3 linked regions of the Tahibacter amnicola genome follow. The protein of the gene in region 3 binds, or shares a complex with, the protein of the main gene of each other region. Links are inferred from orthologs where the notes say so. Each region holds a gene or a part of one and is shown on either strand. Other genes may lie near its edges. The genes, in order: dnaN, holA and holB.

Region 1 (7,765 bases), 1.5 Mb from region 3 along the record:
GTAGGCGTTGCCCGTCCACGGTGCAGTGCCGTTGTTGGCGATTTCCTGGCGGCTATCGACGACGTAGCTGCCGCGCTTGATGACGAAGACCTTGCGAACCGTAAGGCCGGACTGCGCGTCCTGCCAGGTCAGGGGGATCTCCAGGCTGTCCTGTCCGTCGGCCAGCGCGTAGGACTTCTGCTCGGCGGTGAACGTCGCCATGTGGTCGGGCGCGGCAGCACTGCCCTGGGCGCTAACCAGGCCCGTCTGGGCAATGAAGAACGTGGCGGCGTTGTCGTCCAGCAGCCGGACGGGGTTGGCGAAGTCTTTCGGTTCGCGCGGGTACGCCAGCAGGTCTGCGCGGACGATGGTGCCACCGCGGGTGTCGATCGCCAGCTTCAGGACGTCGCTCTTGACCTCAATCAGGTCGCCCGCGGCGGCCGTGGCGGCTGGAACGCTGGCAGCCGTGCTGCCGCTGGCGGTAGCCGGTGCAGGGGTGTCGGCGGACGGAATCGTTCCCGGTGCCGGGGTGGTCCCGGTGGCGGCTGCCGGCACGCCGGTGTTTTCCGCGGCGGTCACGGCGACCGGCGGTTGGCTGAAATCCTGCTGCCATTGGTTCCAGATCATGAAGGAAACCAGTGCTAGGGCGAGCAGCAGGAAAGAACGCGGATTATTCATGGCGTAGGCAGAATCGTGCGGCGGAGAGGTATCCGCAGCGGGGTGGGGACGGCCGGGGACGCGATCAAGGCGCGCTCGGCAGATCGCGAGTCAGTCGCGCATTGTGCCGGCGGCGTGTTGCGGCTTCAATGGCGGCAATTTGTGCCAGAGCAGTGCGAGATCGTCGAGGAGTTCCCGCGATGACACCGGCACGGCCGACGATCGGGGAATAATGAGGATGTCGAGCGGCACCAGATGCTGCCGGTGTCGCCGGAAACTCTCGCGGGTGAGGCGTTTTAGCCGGTTGCGCTCGACCGCCAGTTTCGAGACGCGACGAGACACCGCCAGCCCCATGCGGGCGGCGGTGCCATCGGTAATACGATATTGCGCTTGGAAGTAGCGGCTGGTGACACGTTGGCTGCCTTGGCGCAGCCCGTTGAAATCCGCAACGGTCAGTAGCCGCGCGGCGCGCGGGAAGCGAAACGCTTCCATGGCGCCGGTCCGACGGTCGTCAGACGGCCAGGCGCTTGCGGCCCTTGGCGCGGCGGGCGTTGATGACCTTGCGGCCGTTCTTGGTCTTCATGCGGCTGCGGAAGCCATGGTCGCGGGCGCGCTTCAAGCGGCTCGGCTGGTACGTACGCTTCATGGCGTCGTCTCCGAAAAAAGTGGGGATGGAAAAAGGGGCGGGAGAATAGTTCGCCGAGGACGGCAGTGTCAAGGTGCGCGTGGCTAAAAACCCAGCAACGGCGTAGACTTCCGCGCCCACTCCGGGGTTTAGACCCCGGACCGCCAGTCGACGAGGACGTAATGAGCGAACTCTGGCGGCGCTGTCTGGAACGCCTGGAAGGCGAGTTCGGCGCCGAAGATATACATACTTATCTCAAACCGCTACAGCCAGCCGAAGGCGACGACGGTCTACGTCTGCTTGCCCCGAACGCTTACACGCTGGAGCGGATCGAGACGGAATTCCTGCCGCGGATCCGCGTGGTGCTGTCGCACCTGCAGGGTCACCAGGTGCCCGTGCGCCTGGAAGTGGGCACGCTGAGCGCCCGGCGTCCGCCGGCCGCGAAAGCCTCGCCCGCGACGCGCCCCATGCCGGCGTCCGCCGCCCCCCTGTTCCGGTGGTCGAGCCTGTCGTCGAGTTCGACGGCAATCTGGATCCGAACTACACCTTCGACAGTTTCGTCGAGGGCAAGTCGAACCAGCTGGGCAAGGCGGCCGCGATACAGGTTGCGACCAACCCGGGCCGCGCCTACAACCCGTTGCTGCTCTACGGCGGCACCGGTCTTGGCAAGACGCACTTGATGCATGCGGCCGGCAACCTGATGCGCGCGAACAATCCGCGAACCAAGGTGCTGTACCTGCGTTCGGAGCAGTTCGTGTCGGCCATGATCGATGCCCTGCGCAACAAGAACATGGATGAATTCAAGCGGCGCTTCCGCGAGGTGGATGCGCTGCTGATCGACGACATCCAGTTCTTCGCCGGCAAGAACACGACGCAGGAGGAGTTTTTCCATACCTTCAACGCGCTGTTCGAGGGCAAGCAGCAGATCATCCTGACCTGCGACCGTTATCCGAAGGAAGTGGACAATCTCGAGCCGCGCCTGAAGTCGCGACTGGGCTGGGGGTTGTCGGTGGCCATCGAGCCACCGGATTTCGAGACGCGCGCGGCGATCCTGCTCTCCAAGGCGCAGGCGAAGGGAATGAGCCTGCCGGAGGATGTGGCGCTGCTGATCGCCAAGCGGATGCGTTCGAATGTGCGCGACCTCGAGGGCGCCCTGAACACGCTGGCCGCCCGGGCGAACTTCCTGGGTCGATCGATCACGCTGGAATTTGCCCAGGAGACGCTGCGTGACCTCCTGACGGTCCATGCCCAGGCGATCACGGTTCCGAACATCCAGAAGACGGTAGCCGACTTCTACCAGCTGAGGCTGCAGGACCTGTTGTCCAAGCGCCGTTCGCGCTCACTGGCGCGTCCGCGGCAGATGGCGATGGCCCTTTCGAAGGAATTGACCGAGCACAGCTTGCCGGAGATTGGCGAGGCGTTCGGGGGCCGTGACCATACGACGGTGCTGCACGCCTGCCGCACCATCCGCGATCTTACGGAAACGGATGGAAAGCTGCGCCAGGACTGGGAAAAGCTGGTGCGTATCTTGACCGGGTGATTGCCTGTGGATAAACAGTGGTCGGCGCTGGGGGCAATAGTTATCCACAGATGATCGACAGGCGGCCAAGCGGGTTCCGGGGAGTTTTCCAATCACACAACTGATTGAAAAATAAAATGAAAACGGCGAAGTCCCCAGATTTCGCGGTGCTCTACAACCACCGTCACCCTCTTAAAAGAAAAAAAACGTTTTGTTTTCGAACCGGGATTCTTGACCATGCGATTCAGCATCCAACGCGAAGCTCTCCTAAAACCGCTGCAACAAGTGGTCGGCGTGGTCGAACGGCGCCAGACCCTTCCCGTACTGGCCAACCTGTTGGTGAACGTGAGTGGAGGACGCGTCTCGTTCACGGGTACCGATCTGGAAGTGGAAATGGTTGCCACGACAGATGCGAATGACACAGAAGCGGGCGACATCACCATTCCGGCGAAGAAGCTCTTTGATATCTGTCGCGCGCTCCCTGATGGCGTGAAGGTGGATGTGAAGCTGTCGGGCGATCGGGTCACCGTCAGCGCTGGTCGCAGCCGCTTCACGCTGGCGACGCTGCCTGCCACCGAGTTCCCCGTCGTGGACAATATTGAGCTGGTGGAGAAGGTCACGCTGCCCGAAGCCACGCTCAAGAACCTGATGGATAGAACCGCCTTTGCCATGGCGCATCAGGATGTCCGCTATTACTTGAACGGGATGCTGGTGGATCTACGTGAGAACGCGCTGCGCTGCGTAGCGACGGACGGACACCGACTGGCGCTGAGTGAGACGGCTGTAGAGGCAAAGGTCTCCACGCGCCGCCAGATCATTATTCCGCGTAAGGGTGTGCTGGAACTGCAGGGTCTGTTCGAGAACGGCGATGGCACGGTTGATCTGGAGTTTGGGAAGAACCATCTCCGCGTTCGCCGTGGAGACGTGCAGTTCACCTCGAAGCTGATCGACGGCCGTTTTCCGGACTACGAGGCCGTCATTCCGATTGGTGCAGACAAGGAGGTCCGGATCGGCAGGGACTCTCTCCGGGCGGCTCTGCAACGCGCGGCGATTCTCTCCAACGAGAAGTACCGCGGTGTGAAGTTGGACGTGAGCCCGAACAAGCTGGGTATCGTGGCGCACAATCCGGAACAGGAAGAGGCACACGAAGAACTGGAGGCGGAGACGCCTGTCAGCGATCTGAGCGTAGGCTTCAATGTGAATTACCTGCTGGATGCGCTCGGCGCGCTGCAGGGCGAGGAAGTGCTGTTGTGCTTGCGGGACGGCCAGTCGTCGTGCCTGCTTCGTACGCCAGAGTCGGAGCAATCCCGGCACGTGGTGATGCCGCTGCGACTCTGAGAAGTCTTCCGGATGGAAACGAGAACCCGCGGGAATGAAGTACCGCGGGTTTTTTTATGGGTGGATGAATGCGTATCCGCGAGTTGCGTGTTGAGAACCTTCGGAATATTTCGTCGGCCTCGGTGTCGCTGGGGCCGGGTCTGAATCTTTTCCTGGGCGCCAACGGCGCTGGAAAGACGAGTTTGTTGGAGGCAGCGTTCCTGCTGTCGCATGCCCGTTCCTTTCGAAGTGGGAAGAGGGAGTCGCTGGTTCGGCGGGGCGCCGAGAGCTTGAGCGTATTTGCGGTGGTGGAGTCTGGTTCGCGGGGAGAACGACGGGTCGGCTTGCGGCGGGACGCGGACAAGTGGGTCGGCCGGGTCGATGGGCGTAACACCGAGGGTCTGGTAGAACTGTTGCGTGAGATTGCCGTGGTGTGTTTCGAGCCGGGGTCGCATGGCCTGATCGGCGGGCCGGGTGAGGAGCGACGACGCTTTCTGGATTGGGCCTTGTTCCACGTGGAACAGGAATTCATGGACGTGGCACGACGGTACCGTCGCGCGCTGAAACAGCGGAATTCCCTACTGCGTCGTGGCGTATCTGGCCGGGACCTGGATCCGTGGGACGCCGCGCTCGCTGACGCCGGTGAGGCTTGGCAGGCACAGCGGGAACGCTACGTCGCAGCGTGGTTTCCGGAGGTCGAGACGCTATGTAGGCAGTTTCTGCCGGAGCTGGGCGCCTGCTCGCTTCGCCTATCCAGTGGCTGGGCCGCCGGAGCGCGGCTGTGCGATGTGTTGCTCGAGCGTCGGGAACGCGACCAGGTACGGGGGCATACCGGGGCAGGGCCGCACAGGGCGGATTGGTCGATCTCGTTTCAGGAGGCCCCGGACCGCGAGCATCTATCCCGGGGGCAGGAGAAGCTTTGCGCGATGGCGTGCATTCTCGCGCAGGCCCGCCTGTTTGCAACGCAGACCGGTGAGTGGCCAGTGATCTGCCTGGATGATTTGTCGTCCGAACTGGATGCAGTGCACGAGGCTGCGGTGCTCAGTTGGCTACGGGCGCAGGGAGCGCAGATCCTTCTTACGGGTACCGACGCGCCGCGCTCAGCATTGCCCGACGACATGGAGCGAATGACGTTCCACGTGGAACAAGGTCAATTCTCCGCGCTGCTATAATTGATCGTTCTCCGATCCCGCTGCGCCCCGCCGCAGCCACGCCCTGGCGACCCGCATGAGCGAACAGTACGACAGCAGTAACATCAAAGTCCTCAAAGGCCTCGAAGCCGTCCGCAAGCGCCCCGGCATGTACATCGGAGATACCGATGACGGCACGGGCCTGCATCACATGGTCTTCGAAGTCGTCGACAACTCCATCGACGAGGCGCTCGCGGGCTATTGCGACCACGTGCACGTAACGATCCATCAGGATGGATCCGTCAGCGTCTCGGACAACGGTCGCGGTATTCCGGTGGACGTCCATCCGGAAGAGGGCAGGTCCACGGCGGAAGTCGTGATGACGGTGCTCCACGCCGGTGGCAAGTTCGACGACAATTCCTACAAGGTCTCGGGCGGCCTCCATGGCGTCGGCGTATCCGTCGTCAACGCGCTATCCGACCATCTCTGGCTAACCATCTATCGCGATGGTCATGAGCATGTTCAGGAATACTCGCTGGGCGAACCGCTCTACGCGGTAAAGAAGGGCCCACCGACCAACCGGCGTGGAACCACGGTCCGCTTCAAGCCCAGCCCTGCGACGTTCTCGAACACCGAGTTTCACTACGACATTCTCGCCAAGCGGCTGCGCGAACTGTCCTTCCTCAATTCGGGTGTAAAGATCGAGATCCTGGATGAGCGAAACGACAAGCACGACATCTTTCAGTACGAGGGCGGCATCCGCTCCTTCGTGCAGCACCTCGCTCAGCTGAAGACACCGCTCCACACGAATGTCGTCACCTTCGACGCCGCGCAGGACGGCATCACGGTCGAAGCCGCCCTGCAGTGGACGGATGCGTACCAGGAAACGTGTTTCTGCTTCACCAACAACATTCCCCAGAGAGATGGCGGTACCCATCTGACCGGCTTTCGAGCCGCGCTGACCCGAACCCTGACGAACTACATCGAGAACTCTGGCGTCGCCAAGAACGCCAAGGTGGCGCTGTCGGGCGACGACATGCGCGAGGGAATGATTGCGGTTCTCTCGGTCAAGGTTCCGGACCCCAAATTCTCATCTCAGACCAAGGACAAGCTGGTCTCATCGGAAGTGAAGGGGGTCGTCGAGCAGGTGGTCAACGCCAAGCTCGAGGAGTTCCTGCTCGAAAACCCCGCCGAGGCACGTGCGATTGCCAGCAAGGTCGTCGATGCCGCGCGCGCCCGTGAGGCCGCCCGCAAGGCACGCGAGATGACGCGCCGAAAGGGCGCACTCGATATCGCCGGACTGCCGGGCAAGCTCGCCGACTGCCAGGAAAAGGATCCGGCGCTGTCCGAACTGTTCATCGTCGAGGGTGACTCGGCCGGTGGCTCGGCCAAGCAGGGCAGAAACCGCAAGACACAGGCCGTGCTGCCACTCAAGGGCAAGATCCTCAATGTCGAGCGCGCGCGCTTCGACAAGATGCTCTCGTCCGCGGAAGTCGGCACACTGATCACCGCACTCGGTTGCGGTATCGGCAAAGACGAATACAACCCGGACAAGCTGCGCTACCACCGCATCATCATCATGACTGACGCGGACGTGGACGGTTCGCACATCCGCACCCTCCTGCTCACCTTCTTCTACCGGCAGATGCCGGAGCTGATCGAGCGTGGCTACGTCTACATCGGCCTGCCGCCGCTCTATAAGCTCAAGCAGGGCAAGCAGGAGCTGTATCTCAAGGACGATACGGCGCTCAATCAGTACCTGATCAACAACGCCGTCGAAAATGCGGAACTGCGGCCGGGCGGTGGGGCCCCGGGTGTCACCGGCGTAGCACTGGAACGGCTCCTGGTGCACTACCAGCTGGCGCTCGACCAGATCGACCGTCTGAGCCACCGCTGCGACGCCACGGTACTGACGGCGATGCTCGAAATCGCGCCGCTGGATGAGGCCATCTGGGACGACACCCCGCGCCTGGACAGCTGGATCGCCGGACTCACCGGACGCCTGAACAACGTCGGCCTGGGGCGGCCGAATTATCGGATCCGTTCCCAGCCGGCCACGCCGGATCATCCGGCAGCCCTGGTGATCGAACGCGACCAGCACGGCCTGACGCATACCCAGTTCCTGCCGGCCGCATTTATCGCCAGCCCGGAGATGGCGCCCATCCAGACGGTCGCCAGGGATTTGTCCGGACTGATCCAGGCCGGCGCGGAGATCCGCCGCGGCAACGCCGCGCACCCGATCGAATCGTTCGGGCGGGCCCGCCAGTGGCTGATGGACGAGGCCAAGAAGGGCCGGACTATCCAGCGCTTCAAGGGCCTGGGTGAAATGAATCCGGACCAGTTGTGGGAGACCACGGTCAATCCGGAAACGCGCCGACTGCTGCAGGTGAGCATCGAAGACGCCGTGGCGGCCGACCAGATCTTCTCGACCCTCATGGGAGACGTGGTCGAACCGCGCCGCGAGTTCATCGAATCGAACGCCTTGCGTGTCGCAAATCTCGACGTCTGAACGATTCCGGGCGGCGCGAAGGTCCGCAC
Region 2 (7,782 bases), 320 kb from region 3 along the record:
GATCAGTATTTCTTCGCTCACGGGGCTACCTTGTCAGCGCAGACCTGAACCAGACCCCCCGGTCGACCAGAACTGAACCGGTCGGACCGGAGTGACCGGCGTCAGGGAACCGGGTTTATAGCCGGGCCTTGTTGGCCTTGTCGATGCCACGCCGGCCATGGGCGTTCATCCGACAATGCCGAAATGCGACAGGAGTCGCGTGGTTTCGTGCAGCGGCAGGCCCATCACGCTGGAATGGCTGCCCGACAGATGGGCGATGAAGGCGGCCGCGTGCCCCTGAATGCCGTAGGCGCCGGCCTTGCCGAAAGGTTCGCCGGTCGCGATGTAGCGCGCGATGGTGGCCTCATCCAGGGGGGCGAGGGTGACTTCGGAAATCTGGGTGACGTGTTCCTCGCGACCCGCACTGACCGCCCAGACGGAGGAGATGACCTGGTGAGTCCGGCCCGACAGGCGCCGCAGCATCGCGAGGGCGTCCGCGGCGTCGGCTGGTTTTCCGAAGATGTCACCATCGAGTACCACCTCGGTATCGGCGCCCAGGACGACAGCGCGCTCGACCGCAGCAACGGCGAGAAATCCCGCGCCGGCCTTTTCCCGTGCCACCCGGCTCACATAGTCCTCGGGCGGTTCACCCGCACGGCGCAACTCCGGGACATCCACGTCCAGCACGCTGAACCGCAGTCCGACCTGCTCAAGCAATTGGCGCCGCCGCGGAGATTGGGAGGCAAGGTAGAGCATACGGTCCATATCCTTTCGAGAGCGGCCTGGGTCGGAGTCTAACCCCTCCCGCGCGAGCCCGACGACGCCCGAAGCGGCGCATCGGCATCACTTAACCACAAATTCACAATGGAAAAACCGCGCGTCACGCGCGATGGTAGGGATGATTTCCCAGCAGGCTGACCGCGCGATACAACTGCTCGGCGAGAATCAACCGCACCAGCATGTGTGGCAGGGTCAAGGCGCCGAGCGAGAAGCGCTGGTCCGCGCGCGCCAGCGCAGCAGCGGCCAGGCCGTCGGGCCCGCCGATCAGGAAGACCGGATCGCGCCCCTGCATGCGCCACTGCCCCAGTTGGACCGCGAGTTCCTCGCTGGACCAGGTCTTGCCCCGGCCATCCAGTGCCACGACGTGGGCCCCCTTGGGAATGGCGGCGAGCATCGCCGCGCCTTCGTCCTCCAGCGCCCGCACCAGGTCACGTCCCTTGCCGCGATCACCGAGCTTGAGTTCCACCAGGTCCAGGGGAAGTTCCCGCGACAGGCGCTTCTGGTACTCCGCCAGGCCTTCCGCTACCCAGCCGGGCATGCGTTCGCCGACCGAGATCACGCGCGCCCTCACGGGCGCACCGGATGGACGGTGTCAGCGAAAAGAAGGTCACCCCGGAGTCGGAGGAAGCCCGGCGCCGGCGCGTTCAGCCGAAGGCGAGGCACGGGCCGCCGGTCAGGCGCTGGCGGCTTCCGAAAACTCATCGGCACCGGCCGTCCACAGGCGCTCCAGCCCGTAGAACTCGCGCACCCGCGGCAGCATCACGTGCACCACGATGTCACCCAGATCGACCAGTACCCATTCGGCTTCACGCTGGCCTTCCACGCCCAGCGGCATGACGCCGATCTTCTTGGCGTACTTGATGACCTCATCGGACACCGACTTCACATGCCGCGTCGAGGTACCGCTGGCGATGATGATGAAATCGGCGATGGTGGTCTTGCCGCGTACATCCAGTGCGGTGATGTCCTTGGCCTTGAGCTCTTCCAGCGCGCGGATCACTTCCGCGTGCAGGTGTTCGACAATGTCCAGCGGCACCGCCGGCTTCTTGCCCGCCTTGCGGGTCTTCTTCAGCGCCGCGGCCACCGACGGCTGCAGGGCAGCGATGTCTTTCCTGGCGGCGGGGCGCTTTGCGACGGTCTTCTTCGCGGCCGCGGGCTTGCGCTGCGACGGCGGCAGCTTGGGGCTCGCGGATTTTGCGACGGGTTTTTTCGCCGTCGTGCGAGGCGTCGCGGACTTCTTCGGGGAAGCGGATGGGGTCTTGGAAGTCGGCTTTTTGGTGGTGGCCAAGCGTGTAATACCTCTGGTTTTGGCGAATGCCCGGCCGGGGCCGGACGGGCGCAGTATACCGCCACTGGAGATGCCGGTCCGCCCGCACCGGCGGGCTCAGGCGCGGCGGGTGTACCAGCCCTCGGCGCGGATGGCCGCCAGTACCGCCTCGGGAACCAGGTAGCGCGGCTCCTCGCCCACGGCCAGCTGCTGCCGGATGGCAGTGGCAGAAATCTCCAGCGCCGTCACGTCCAGGCGCAGGACGAACCCCGCCGGGGCGCTCCGCCAGTCGCCGTCCAGTGCGCACTCCCGCCCTGCGACCTCGGCCTGGAGTTCGCCCGGCCAGGCCGGCTCATGGCCGGGCCGGGTCATGACGCCGAAATGGGTCAGCGCGAACAGTTCACGCCATTCGCGCCAGCTGGCAAGGCCCGCGAACGCATCCTCGCCGACCAGGAGCACCAGCGGGTGCCGTGCCCCCACTTCCGCGCGCAGCTCGCGCAGCGTATCGACCGTGAAGGAAGGGCTGTCGCGTCGCAGTTCGCGATCGTCCACGACGAGCCGTTCCTGCCCATGCAGGGCCAGCCGCAGCATCGCTGCGCGTGCGGCGGCCGGGGCCTGGGGCTGCGGCCGGTGCGGCGGTACGTTTGCCGGCATCAGGCGGACACGCGCGCCCAGCCATGCGGAGGCTTCCCACGCGGCACGCAGGTGACCGTTGTGGACCGGGTCGAAGGTGCCACCCATCAGTGCGATGGGAGCCGCGGACGCGTCGCTCATATCGCGATGTTTCGAATCAACGCCGTGGACCGCGGCAGCGCCATTGCCGCCAGCAGGCGCTCAAACTCCACCCAGGCATCGCCGGCGCCACGCCCCTTGCTGATGCGGTCGATCTTCGCCGCCTGCGCCAGACAGGTTTCCCAGTGGACCAGACTGCCGCGCTGCAAGGCCTTGCGGTACAACCCTTCGCGCGCCGGCCAGATCCGCTCCGCGCGGAATCCCTGGGCCGGATTCGCCGCACTGGCCAGGCGCACCATCAATTGCAGCTGGTTGAGCACCCAGCCCATCAGTGCCGGCACTTGTTCACCTTCGCCCCGCAGGCCGCCAAGAATGCGCAGGGCGCGCGCCGCATCACCCGCCAGCGCTGCGTCCGTCAGTTTGAACGCGTCGTAGCGTGCACTGTCCGCCACCAGGTTTTCGAGCGTATCGGCATCCAGCAGCGTGTCGCCGGCCAGGAGCGCCAGCTTGTCGATTTCCTGCGCCGCGGCCAGCAGATTGCCTTCGACGCGCTCGACCAGCACTTCGATCGCATCGCGCTGGGCACGCACGCCCCGGCTGGCCAGGCGTTGCGAGATCCAGTCGTACAGTTCGTTGGTCTTGAGTGGCCAGATCGGCACGAACGCACCCGCCGCATCCACCACGTCGACCCACGCTGCTGCGTGTTGCTTGCTCCACTGGGTGGCGGTGATCAGCAGCACGGTGTCCGGCGGCGGTCGTTCGCAGTACTCGGTGATCGCGGCCGCGCCGTCCTTGCCGGGCTTGCCGGTCGGTACGCGCAGGTCGATCACCTTGCGGCTGGCGAACAGCGACATGCCACTGGCAGCGCGCGCCAGGTCGTCCCAGTCGAAGCCGCTCTCCGCATCCAGGATGTCGCGTTCGAGATACCCGAGTTCGCGCGCACGTGCGCGCAGGGCATCAGCGGCCTCGATCAGCAGCAGGTGCTCTTCGCCGGCCAGGAAATAGACCGGCTTGAGTTCGCTGCCGCCCAGGTGCCGGCGCAGCTGTTCAAGGCTCAGCGGCATGGCGGATTCACCAAGGCCTGGAGTGTCCGGCTCAGTGCCGGCCGGCCGCTTCGATGCGGCGCAGGATCGCCTGCACCATGTCGCGTTCGAGCTGGCGGCGCAATTCCTCTTCCTGCGCCGCCACGCCCAGAGCCTGCGTTTCATCGAATGTGTAATCGCGGCTCAGTTCGATCTGCTGGCGCTGGATGACCACGGCACCGGCGGCGTCGACGGCGTCAAATTCCACGCGGTAACGCATCGTGTACTCGCGCACCCGCGCCGTGGAGCCGACCGAAAGCGGCTCCGGTCCCAGGCTGCTGACCGGAATGCGCAGCGTCGCCGCTTCCGGCGCGGGCGCTTCGAGCACCTTTGCACCCGCGCGCTCGAGCGCGCCGGGAAGGTCGCGATGGAGGCGGCTGCCCGGATCGGCGATCTCCAGGTACACGGTACGCAGCGCATCGGGCACGTTGGCCTGTTCACGCAGGTGGAACCCGCACGCGGCCAGGGCCAGCGCGAAGCACACAAGAATACAACGCAACAATGCAGTCATTTCAGCCCGCCACGATATTGACGATCTTGCCCGGTACCACGATGACTTTCTTCACGGTCTGCCCGTCGAGGAACCTGGCGACCGTCGGGTCGGCCAGCGCAAGGCGCTCGCATTCGGCCTTGTCGGCCGCCACCGCCACCTCGATCTGGCCGCGCAGTTTGCCGTTGACCTGCACGGCCAGGGTCACCGCATCGCGCTGCAAAGCCGCCGGGTCGGCGACGGGCCAGCGTTCGGCTTCAATCAGGCTTTCGGCATGGCCGAGCGCCTGGCGCAGGGTGTGGCTGAAATGCGGCGTGATCGGGTTGAGCATCAGCGTGACCGCTTCCCAGGCTTCCTGCCGGATGGCGCGCGCGACATCGCTGTCGCCGTCGAACTTCGACAGCGCGTTGAGCAGTTCCATGATGGCCGCGATGGCCGTGTTGAAGGCGTGCCGGCGACCGATGTCGTCGGACACCTTGGCAATCGTCTCGTGCACCTTCCGGCGCACGGCCTTCTGCTCGGCGTCGAGCACCAGCTCGCCGCGGCGCAGGGCCTCGGCACCCGCCTGCGACTGGGCCACGGGCGCCGCGCCGACATGCCGGTGCACCTGGCTCCACACGCGGCGCAGGAAGCGCGCCATGCCCTCGACGCCGGCCTCGTGCCATTCCAGCGACATGTCCGGCGGTGCGGCAAACATGGAGAACAGGCGCACCGTATCGGCGCCGTAGGCATCGACCATGGCCTGCGGATCGACGCCATTGTTCTTGGACTTGGCCATCTTCTCGATCGGCCCGATCTCCACCGGCAGGCCGTCGGCGGCGAGCGCACCGATGACCTTCATGTGTTCGTCGCGCTGAATGGTGACGTCGGCGGGGTTGAACCAGGAGGTCGTGCCATCCGCTTCCCGGCGGCAGAACGTCTCGGCCACGACCATGCCCTGGCACAGCAGGTTGGTTGCCGGCTCGTTGCTGCTGACCAGGCCCGCGTCACGCATGAGCTTGTGATAGAAGCGGAAATAGAGCAGGTGCAGGATGGCGTGCTCGATACCGCCGATGTAGTGGTCGACCGGCAGCCAGTAGTTGGCGCGCTCGTCAACCTGGTCCTGCGCACCCGGGCTGGTGTAGCGAGCGTAGTACCAGCTCGATTCCATGAAGGTATCGAAGGTGTCCGTTTCGCGCTCGGCCGGGCCGCCGCACTGCGGGCACACGCAGCGGCGCCATTCCGGATCCGCCTTGATCGGCGACTGCACGCCGCTGAAGGCGACATCTTCGGGCAGCACCACGGGCAGCTGGTCATCCGGTACCGGCACCACGTCGCACGTGGCGCAGTGGATCATCGGAATCGGGCAACCCCAGTAGCGCTGCCGGCTGACCCCCCAGTCGCGCAGACGGTAGTTCACGCGGCGGTTGCCGCGCCCCTCGCCCTCGAAGCGGGCGGCCAGGGCATTGAACGCCTGGTCGTAGCCCATGCCGTCGAATTCCCCGGAATTGACCAGGAACCCGCGCTCGGTCCAGGCGCCTTCGTTCAACAGGCGCTGCTGGAATTCCTCGATCAGCTGCACGGCGGCGGACGGCTCGTAGACATCCCGCACCGAGCCGCCGCCCAGGGCGGTGGTCATCGCATCGCCGCCGGCGGCAACATCGCGCCGGAGTTCGAGGATGGCGTCGTGGACGTCGTCGTTGACGATGACCATCTTGATCGGCAGGTCGTACTTGCGCGCGAATTCCCAGTCGCGCTGGTCGTGGCCGGGCACCGCCATCACCGCGCCGGTGCCGTAGCCCATCAGGACGAAGTTGGCGACCCACACCGGCACTTCATCGCCGGTGATCGGATGAATGGCGTAGACGCCGGTGAAGACGCCTTTCTTTTCCGCCGTCTCGATATCGGCTTCAGCCGTACCGCCGTGGCGGCACTCCTCGATGAAGGCCGCCACTTCCGGACGGGACTGGGCCGCTTCCAGCGCCAGCGGGTGCTCGGCCGCCACGGAAACGAAGGTCACGCCCATGAGCGTGTCCGGGCGCGTGGTGAACACGCGCAACCCTTCGGACTGGCCCTTCACGGCGAAGGCGAATTCCAGGCCTTCCGACCGGCCAATCCAGTTCCGCTGCATGGTCTTGACCGCGTCGGGCCAGCCCGGCAGGTTATCCAGCTCGGTCAGCAGCTCTTCGGCATAGGCGGTGATCTTCAGGAACCATTGTGGAATTTCTCGCTTTTCCACAATCGCACCGGAACGCCAGCCGCGGCCGTCGATCACCTGCTCGTTGGCCAGGACCGTCTGGTCGACCGGATCCCAGTTGACCACGCTCATCTTGCGGTAGACCAGGCCCTTCCTGAACAGCCGCGTGAACATCTGCTGTTCCCAGCGGTAGTACTCGGGGCGGCAGGTGACCACCTCACGCGACCAGTCGTAGGCAAAGCCCATGCGGTTGAGCTGGGCTTTCATGTGCTCGATGTTGGCGTAGGTCCACTTCGCCGGCGCGGTCTTGTTCTTGATCGCCGCGTTCTCGGCCGGAAGACCGAAGGCGTCAAACCCCATCGGCTGCAGCACGTTCTTGCCCTGCATGCGCTGGTAGCGGCTGATCACGTCGCCGATGGTGTAGTTGCGCACATGGCCCATGTGCAGCGCGCCCGAAGGGTACGGAAGCATCGACAGGCAGTAGAACTTGGCCTTGCCGGGCTGCTCGGTGACCTGGAAGGCGCGGGTATCGTTCCAGAATTTCTGCGCGGCGGTTTCTACCGCCTGGGGCTCATAGGTATCGTGCATGGAGTTGTGCGGTCAGGCCGGCGGCTCGGACCGCGGCACAAAATAAGGGGGAATAGTCACGGCAGACTACCGCAGCGCAGCAAGGTCCGCCAAGCCTCGGCGCCGGGCATGCCGTGCGGCACCGCCGGAGACCGCCCCGGCCATGGGAATGCGCCGCCCGATCGCTTAACCTGACGCATCCCGTTCGCGCCGATCCACAAGGAGTACCGCCATGGCCGAGTCCACCCACGCGTTCGACGCCACCCAGCACAATTTCGAGGCCGCCGTCATCCAGGCGTCCTTCGAGCAGCCCGTCCTCGTGGATTTCTGGGCCGCCTGGTGCGCCCCCTGCCGCCAGCTCAAGCCGGTGCTGGAAAAGCTGGCCGACGAATACGCCGGTGCTTTCCGGTTGGCGAAGGTCGATACCGAGGCCGAGATGCAGCTGGCTGCCGTGTTCGGCATCCGTTCCCTGCCCACGGTCGTGCTGCTCAAGGGCGGTCAGATGATCGACGGGTTCATGGGCGCCCTTCCGGAGCAGGCTATCCGGGAATTCCTTGCCCGGCACGAGATCGTTCCGGGCGTCGACATGACGGTCGAGGAAGAGCTGACGCTGGATGAATCTCCCACGCAGACTGTCACACGCCTGCAACAGGAAATTGCCGCCCATCCGGACCAGCCCGAGCTGAAGCTGGAACTCGCCCAGGCCTTC
Region 3 (7,868 bases):
CGAGGTCAAGCTCGGCATCTTCCCGGGCTGGGGCGGCAGCGCCCGCCTGCCGTACCTGGTCGGTGCGCCGAAGGCGCTGGAGCTGATGCTGACCGGCCGCAACGCCTCGGCCGAGAACGCCCGCGCCATGGGCCTGGTGGACGCGCTCAGCTCGCCGGAGCTGCTGGTCGAGAAGGCGCGCGAACTCATCCTGCACCCCACGGCACGTCCGCTGATCCAGCGCCTGACGGCCTGGGCGACCAACCTGTGGCCGGTGCGGCAGGTGCTCGCCTCGGTCGTGCGCAAGCAGACAGCCGCCAAGGCCAGCCCGTCGCACTACCCGGCCCCGTTCGCCCTGATCGATACCTGGCGCCGCGGCGGCGACATCAGCCGGCGCCTGCGCAACGAGGCCCGCGCGGTCGCAAAGCTGGCGCAGACACCGACCTGCCGCAACCTGGTGCGCGTGTTCTTCCTCCAGGAACAGCTCAAGGGGCTGGGAAGCGGGGTGGAACACGGCGTTGACCACGTCCACGTGGTGGGCGCCGGCGTGATGGGGGGCGACATCGCCGCCTGGTGTGCCTTCCGCGGTTTCCAGGTGACCCTGCAGGACCGTGAGATGAAGTACGTCCAGCCCGCCCTGGACCGCGCCCGCGACCTGTTCACCAAGCGCCTGAAGACGCCGGAGCGCGTCACACCCGCCCTGGACCGCCTGCGCGCCGACGTGGAAGGCGCCGGTGTCGCCAAGGCGGACCTCGTGATCGAGGCGATCTACGAAAACCCCGAAGCCAAGCAGGAGCTCTACCGCAAGGTCGAGGCCCAGTTCCACGAGGGCGAGCTGCTGGCGACGAACACCTCCAGCATTCCTCTGGATGAGCTGCGCACGGCCGTTGCCCGGCAGGAGCTGTTCCTGGGGCTGCACTTCTTCAACCCGGTCGCATTGATGCCGCTGGTGGAGGTGGTGACCCATGACGGCCTGTCCGCCGAGGCCACGCAGCGGGCGCTGGCGTTCTGCAAGGCCATCGACAAACTGCCTGTGCCGGTGAAGAGCTCGCCAGGCTTCCTGGTCAACCGCATCCTCATGCCCTACCTGCTCGAGGCCATCACGCTTTACAGCGAAGGTGTACCGGGCCCCGTGCTCGACAAGGCCGCCAAGAAGTTCGGCATGCCGATGGGGCCGATCGAGCTGGCCGATACGGTCGGCCTGGACGTCTGCGCCTCGGTCGGCAAGATCCTCGCGCCGTTCCTGGGACTGGACCTTCCGACCGGCATGAACGCGCTGCTCGAATCGGGCAAGCGCGGCAAGAAGGACGGCCAGGGCTTCTACATCTGGCAGGACGGAAAGCCGGTCAAGCCGGAAGTGGATCCGAACTACCAGGCGCCGGCCGATATCACCGACCGGATGATCCTGCCCATGCTCAACGAGTCCGTGGCCTGCCTGCACGAGGGCGTCGTCGCCAATGCAGAGCTGCTGGACGCCGGCGTGATCTTCGGTACCGGTTTCGCGCCGTTCCGCGGCGGCCCGATCCAGCACGTCCGTAGCGAAGGCGCGGACGCGGTCCGGGCCAGGCTCGAAAGCCTGGCCGGCAAATACGGCAAGCGTTTCACGCCCAAGCCCGGCTGGGACAACCCGGCCCTGGCCGCGCAATAAGTACCTGCGCCCGGTGGTCCTGACGGATCGCCGGGCCGCTTGTCCTCAGGCCGCGGCAGCTGCCAGGCTGCCGGCTTCGCCGATGCGTAGCCGGGTGCACGCCGCCGCCAGCAGCGGCAACTCCAGGCCAACCCGATGCGCTCGGGCAAGGAGATCCCCGAGGATGTGCTCGCACTCGGTGCGTCCGCCACGGTCGAGGTCGCGCAGCATCGACGCCTTCAGCGGCGAGCCCGCGGTGGTCAGAATGGCCTCGCCTTCGGCCACGGCGGCTTCCGCCACCGGATGACCGAGGCGGGCGGCCACTTCGCGGCATTCGCGATAACAGCGTCGCATCAGCGCTTCACCGTCCGGCGTGGCAACGATCTGACCCACGCTGGCACGCATCAGGCAGGTCATCCCAGCGAGCGTGGCGAGAAAGACGAATTTCTCCCACATCACATCCAGGATGTTTCCACTGTGCCGCACATCCGCCGGCACGGGGAGCAACGCCGGCGCCAGCGCATCGATACGGGCGTCCGGCTGGCGGCTGCCAAAGGTCAGGCGCTCGAGCTGGCCCAGGTGGGTGACGCTGCCATCGTCCTGCAGGGCCACCGAGATATGGCAGACTCCGCCCCACACGCGCTCGCGGCCGAAGGCCAGGTCCAGTACGTCCAGATGGCGCAGACCATTGAGCAGCGGAAGGATGCGCGTGGCCGGGCCGATCGCGGGCGCCACGGCCGCAATGGCGGCATCCAGGTCATACGCCTTGCAGGACAGGATGACCAGGTCAAACACACCACCTGGCGGCACATCGGTCACGATGTCGACGGGCGCCGCAAACGGGCCCTTGGCGCTGTTGACGCGAAGACCATCCCGCCGCAGCAAGGCGGCGCGCGCCGGTCGCACCAGGAAACTGACCGAATGTCCCGCCTGGATCAGGCGGGCACCAAAATAGGCACCCGTGCCACCGGCGCCGAGAACGAGGATACGCATCACATCGTATGGGTCGGACGATCGGATCCGAGAATGCCCGCGAGGATGGATTCGATCTTGGTGCGCGCTGTCTCGCCGTCGGCCGATTCGTTGAACTGCACGCCGATGCCCGCCGTGCGGTTGCCCTGCGCACCCGCGGGGGTGATCCACACGACCTTGCCGGCGACAGGAAGACGGTCCTTCTCGTCCATCAGCGTCAGCAGGATGAAGACCTCGTCGCCCAGGTTGTAGCGTTTCGTGGTCGGCACGAATAACCCGCCGCCTTTCACGAAGGGCATGTAGGCGTTGTAGAGCGCACCGCGGTCCTTGATCGCCAGCGACAGGATGCCCTGCCGGGGCATTCCCCCACCCATTGCCGGGGTTGCCATCTCACGCTCTCCTCGCCGCGGGCGCGAGTTCGCGCCACGCGATCAGCAGTTCCAGTAACAGCAGTTCGCTCCGCACCGGCGTGCGCAGGAGCTCGCGCACCCGGCCAGCTTCGCGGAACCATGTGGCTAGCTTGTTGAAATCGACCGGTGCGGTCAAGGCGAGCGGACCGGATTGCGACCGCGCGACCGCGCTCGCTTCGGCCTCTGCCAATTGTGCCGCAAACCACAGGCGGCGCTCGCCCTCGGTCTTGGCCCACCGGTTGGCAATCTCGGCCGCCGAGGCCTTTCCGTGCCACAGCTGCCCCAGGTCCGTCGCCACTTCGGTGCGCAGCATCAGTCCGCCGCCCCGGGCCAGTTCGGCGGCCACGCCCGGGTTGCCGGCGGCAGCCTCCAGAGCCTGGGCCGCACCGCTGATGCCTTGTGCATTGAGCCAGGCAATCGCCTCCGATGGCGAGGGAAGCAGAAAGTCCAGCCGCTGGCAGCGCGAACGGATCGTGGCGGGAAGCCGCGAGGACTGGTCGCTGACCAGCACCATCACCGTGCCGGTGCTGGGTTCCTCGAGGGTCTTGAGCAGCGCGTTGGCTGCCGCGGTGTTCATGAGATCCGCCGGATCGATCAGCGCCACCTGGTGGCCGCCGAACTGCGGCGTCAGGGCCAGGCGCTCGGAAAGCACCCGGATCTGCTCGACAACGATCTCGGTGCGCAGCTTGCCGTCGTCGCGCAGCTCCAGGGTCACCTGCATCCGGTCGGGATGACTGCCCGCCGTGTACAGCAGGCAGCCGCGGCAGCGGCCGCACGGTTCGTCGGCGCGGTTCTCGCACAGCAGGAGATTGGCGAGGCGATCGGCAAAGGCGCGCTTGCCCAGCCCCGCCGCGCCGCTGAGCAGCAATGCGTGCGGCATGGCTCCGCGCCGCAGCCGGTCGAGCACATTGTTCCAAAGCGGAGCATTCCAGTTCGCAGCGCTCATGACACCGTCTCCGCAGCCAGGAAGGAATCCACCGCGGCACGTACCTGGTCCAGGACGGTGTCGAGATCACGGCTGGCATCGATCACGCGGAACCGGCCCGGATCAGCCGCTGCACGTTCTCGATAGGCCAGGCGCACGCGGTCGAAGAAACCCAGGCTCTCCTGCTCGATCCGGTCGGCGCTGCCCTGGCGGGCGGCCGCCCGCGCCATGCCCTGTTCGACCGGCAGGTCCAGCAGGAGGGTGAGATCGGGCCTGAGGCCGTCCAGCACCCAGCGTTCCAGGTCGGCGATGCGCGAGGCCGGCTGGCCGCGCCCGCCGCCCTGGTAGGCGAAACTGGCATCGACGAAGCGATCGCTGAGCACCCAGTCGCCGCGGTCCAGCGCCGGGCGGATGCATTCCCGCACCAGCTGCGCGCGCGCGGCGAACATGAGCAGCAGTTCGGTTTCGGGAAACAACCCCTGGTAGGCCGGATCGAGCAGGATGTGGCGGATGGCTTCACCTGCCGTCGTGCCACCGGGTTCGCGGGTCACCACCACACGACGCCCGGCCGCTTCCAGTTGCGCGCGAACGGCAGCCAGCACCGTGCTCTTTCCCGCGCCTTCGCCGCCTTCCAGGGTGATCAGCCGGCCGTTCATAGGGAACGCTTCAATTGGTAGCGGGCGACCGCGCGATTATGCGCTTCGAGGTTGGCCGAGAATTCGTGAGAGCCATCGCCGCGCGCCACGAAATACAGCGCATCGCCCGGCGCGGGCTGGACGGCCGCGCGCAGGGCGGCAAGCCCCGGCAGGGCAATCGGTGTCGGCGGCAGCCCCGTGCGGGTGTAGGTGTTGTAGGGCGTGTCGGTTTCCAGGTCACGCCGGCGCAGGTTGCCGTCGAAGCTCGCGCCCAGTCCGTAGATCACCGTCGGATCGGTCTGCAGCTTCATGCCCAGTTTCAGGCGGCGCACAAACACGCCGGCGATTGCGGGCCGCTCGTCGGCGCGTCCGGTTTCGCGCTCGACGATCGACGCCATCACCAGGGCCTCATAGGGCGTGGCATAGGGGAGGTCCGGCACCCGTTGCGCCCAGGTGGCCTCGAGGGTGCGTTTCATCGCCGTGTTCGCGCGCCGGAGGATATCCAGGTCGGAATCCCCGCGTGTCCAGGTGTAGGTTTCCGGCAGGAACCAGCCTTCTGCCGCGGCGCCGCCCATGTCGAGCTTCGCCATCAGTTCGGCATCGGACAGCGTCGTCACTGTTTTCGCCAGATCCGGGTGTGCCGCGAGCTGTTCGCGCAAATGACGGAATGTCCACCCTTCCACAATCGTAAAATGATGCTGGATCACGTCACCCTTGGCCATCCGGGCCAGCAAAGTCCGCGGAGTCGTGCCGACGGGCACGGCGTATTCACCCGCGTGCAGCTGGCTGGTCACCTGCATCTGCAGGGCCAGGGCGCGCCAGTAGAGTTCCGGTGCGGCGCTCAGTCCCTGCTGGCGGACGAGACGGACGATGCCCAGAAACGATGATCCATTGGGAACATCCAGCACACGCGCATCCGTCTGGGTCAGCGGCGCGTCCGAGAATTGCACCCAGTCGCGATACGCCAGTCCACCGACGACGGCAGAGGCCACCAGAAGGATCAGGAACAGCAGGCCCAGCGGGCGACGGCGGCGGCGACGGCTCATACGGCAACCATCACGCCGATACGCTGCAGATGCGCCTGTGCACGCCGCACGAAGGTGCCAGGCACATGGCGGCGACCATCGCACTCGGCGACAGGCAGGGCCCCGCGAATACTGGAGGTCAGGAACAATTCCTCGGCGTGCATCAGGTCTTCCAGAGTGAGGGGCCGCACTGTCACCGGCAGGGCCGACAGCAGTTCTTCCCGGACGACACCCGCCACGCCGCAGTGATCGACGGCCGGGGTGACAAGGGTGCCACCGAGTGCGACGAAAATATTTGCCGCTGTCGCCGAAATCAGGTTTCCGTCGACATCGCAGACGAGGCCTTCGGCGATATCCGCGGCTTGCCACTCCGCGCGGGCGAGCACCTGCTCCAGACGGTTGAGATGCTTCATGCCAGCCAGCAACGGCTGTCGCGCGAGGCGCGTCTGGCACAGATGCACTTTCACACCGCACTCGACCGCAGCGGACGCAACGACCGGCGCCGCGCCGGCGGCAATGACGCAGGTGGGCTGCGGTGATGCGGGCGCCGCATAGCCCCGCTCACCGGGACCCCGCGTCCAGGTGATTCTCAGCGCGGCGCAGGGCCAGGTGCCGGCCGCCTCTTCGCAGCGCGACCGCAGCGCCTGCGCATCCGGAAGTGGCAGACCCAGTCGCACGCAGCCGGATGCGAGCCGAGCCATATGGCGTTGCCACAGCGGCGCCGTTCCATCCCGGAAGAGCACGGTTTCAAACAGACCGTCGCCGTACAACAGCCCGCGATCCATGGGATGGATCCGCTCGCCGGAAGCCCCGTCGACACGGACGTGAAGTGTCACGAATCCGCTCCCAGCGCGCGCAGCATGCCACGTGCCTTGGCGCGCGACTCATCGAGTTCCTTGTCCGCAATTGAATCCACCACGATGCCGGCACCGGCGCGGAAACGCACCGTCGAGCCCACACGCGTCATGGTGCGGATCAGGATGTTGAGGTCCATGTCGCCGTCGCGATTGAGGTAGCCCATCGAACCGGTGTAGGCGCCGCGCCCCTGCTGCTCGAGCTCGGCGATGATCTGCATGCAGCGCACCTTGGGGCACCCGGTGATCGTGCCGCCCGGAAACACCGCGCGGATCACCGCGCCTGGCGTGGTTCCATCGACCAGTCGCGCGCGCACATTCGACACGATGTGGTGCACGTGGGAATAGGTCTCCACGGTCATCAGCTCATTGACTTCGACCGTGCCGGCGCGGGCGATGCGACCCAGATCGTTGCGCTCCAGGTCGATCAGCATGATGTGCTCGGCGCGCTCCTTCGGGTGGCCGATCAGTTCGCGGATGCGGGCTGCATCGTCGTCACCGGGAAAACGCGGCCGGGTGCCGGCGATCGGGCGGGTCTGCACGCGATCACCGCGCGTCTCGACCAGGCGCTCCGGCGATGACGACAGCACGGCCCACTCCGGTTGCTGGAACAGGCCCGCAAAGGGCGATGGATTCGTGCGGCGCAGCTGCGCATACAGTCCGGCGGTCGACGCCGTCGGATCAATCCAGGCGCGCCATTCGCGCGACAGATTGACCTGGAACACATCACCGGCGATGAGATAGTCAATCACGCGCGCGACGCCGTCGGTGTAGCGCTGCGGCGCGTCTTCCTCGATCGACTGCGCGTGCACCGGCGCCTGCGCCACCGGGAGGGCGCACTCCACGTCTCGCTCCAGCGCATCGAGCAGGGCCGCAAATGCCGGCTCGGCCACCAGGTAGGTACGCCGCTCGTGGTGGTCGACCAGCACTGCCGCCGGACAGCGCACTGCGCAGGCGACCGGCATGACAGCTTCCGGTGCCGGCGGGAGCTGGAGCACCGGCTCGACCTGCTGTGCCATCTCATACGCCAGGTACACGCCCCAGCCACCGCGGAACGGCAATTCGGCCGACACCGGCGATGTGCGCAACGATTGCCACAGGCGATCGAGCGCCGCGAGGAAGTCCGTACCGTGATCGTTGCCTTCGGCGTCCGTCACGCGGCCGCCGAACGGCTGGCTCAATGCGTCCTGCGGAAAAGCCAGCAGGATGTCCCAGCGCGACTGGTGCGTACCGTACGCCACACTTTCAAACAGGCAGGGATAACGGGCCTGGTCAGATCCGGCGAGGGAGAGCAGATCGCGGGTGCCGTCAAGCACCCGCACGACAGGATTGGCGGTCAGCCCGGTATCCATTGCCATGGCGTGAATCCGCGAAGAAGCGGTGACTGGTTGCGCGGCGGTCTCGACCATGCGGTGTTTCCGCCCGGCCCCCGGCATCTCCG

What was found.
Region 1: the proteins of holB (region 3) and dnaN are in contact, whole or in part, in a cryo-EM structure (PDB 8GIZ), measured with the Escherichia coli proteins. The link is inferred for Tahibacter amnicola from one-to-one orthologs.
Region 2: the proteins of holB (region 3) and holA are in contact, whole or in part, in a cryo-EM structure (PDB 8GIZ), measured with the Escherichia coli proteins. The link is inferred for Tahibacter amnicola from one-to-one orthologs.

Annotation. Positions count from the first base shown.
Region 1 is NZ_CP104694.1:450,105-457,869, reverse strand. The notes cover bases 2,171-5,067. They hold dnaN (DNA polymerase III subunit beta), read left to right. Parts: upstream 2,171-3,017; coding sequence 3,018-4,118; downstream 4,119-5,067. Other genes in these bases: recF (DNA replication/repair protein RecF), read left to right, coding at 4,187-5,067. Also shown: membrane protein insertase YidC, read right to left, coding at 1-657; rnpA (ribonuclease P protein component), read right to left, coding at 748-1,128; rpmH (50S ribosomal protein L34), read right to left, coding at 1,148-1,282; more of recF, read left to right, coding at 5,068-5,269; gyrB (DNA topoisomerase (ATP-hydrolyzing) subunit B), read left to right, coding at 5,325-7,736. UniProt on the Escherichia coli protein: Confers DNA tethering and processivity to DNA polymerases and other proteins. Acts as a clamp, forming a ring around DNA (a reaction catalyzed by the clamp-loading complex) which diffuses in an ATP-independent manner freely and bidirectionally along dsDNA.
Region 2 is NZ_CP104694.1:2,320,735-2,328,516, reverse strand. What follows is about bases 1,810-4,723. They hold holA (DNA polymerase III subunit delta), read right to left. Parts: upstream 3,823-4,723; coding sequence 2,797-3,822; downstream 1,810-2,796. Other genes in these bases: leuS (leucine--tRNA ligase), read right to left, coding at 4,353-4,723; N4264_RS09895 (LPS-assembly lipoprotein LptE), read right to left, coding at 3,854-4,351; nadD (nicotinate-nucleotide adenylyltransferase), read right to left, coding at 2,144-2,800; rsfS (ribosome silencing factor), read right to left, coding at 1,810-1,831. Also shown: rng (ribonuclease G), read right to left, coding at 1-21; N4264_RS09920 (Maf family protein), read right to left, coding at 166-735; 23S rRNA (pseudouridine(1915)-N(3))-methyltransferase RlmH, read right to left, coding at 860-1,330; more of rsfS, read right to left, coding at 1,433-1,809; more of leuS, read right to left, coding at 4,724-7,094; trxA (thioredoxin), read left to right, coding at 7,306-7,782. UniProt on the Escherichia coli protein: Part of the beta sliding clamp loading complex, which hydrolyzes ATP to load the beta clamp onto primed DNA to form the DNA replication pre-initiation complex.
Region 3 is NZ_CP104694.1:1,997,510-2,005,377, reverse strand. What follows is about bases 1,952-4,951. They hold holB (DNA polymerase III subunit delta'), read right to left. Parts: upstream 3,935-4,951; coding sequence 2,969-3,934; downstream 1,952-2,968. Other genes in these bases: mltG (endolytic transglycosylase MltG), read right to left, coding at 4,566-4,951; tmk (dTMP kinase), read right to left, coding at 3,931-4,569; N4264_RS08480 (PilZ domain-containing protein), read right to left, coding at 2,599-2,952; N4264_RS08485 (ketopantoate reductase family protein), read right to left, coding at 1,952-2,599. In the rest of the region: N4264_RS08490 (3-hydroxyacyl-CoA dehydrogenase NAD-binding domain-containing protein), read left to right, coding at 1-1,627; more of N4264_RS08485, read right to left, coding at 1,673-1,951; more of mltG, read right to left, coding at 4,952-5,594; pabC (aminodeoxychorismate lyase), read right to left, coding at 5,591-6,409; N4264_RS08455 (aminodeoxychorismate synthase component I), read right to left, coding at 6,406-7,779. UniProt on the Escherichia coli protein: Part of the beta sliding clamp loading complex, which hydrolyzes ATP to load the beta clamp onto primed DNA to form the DNA replication pre-initiation complex.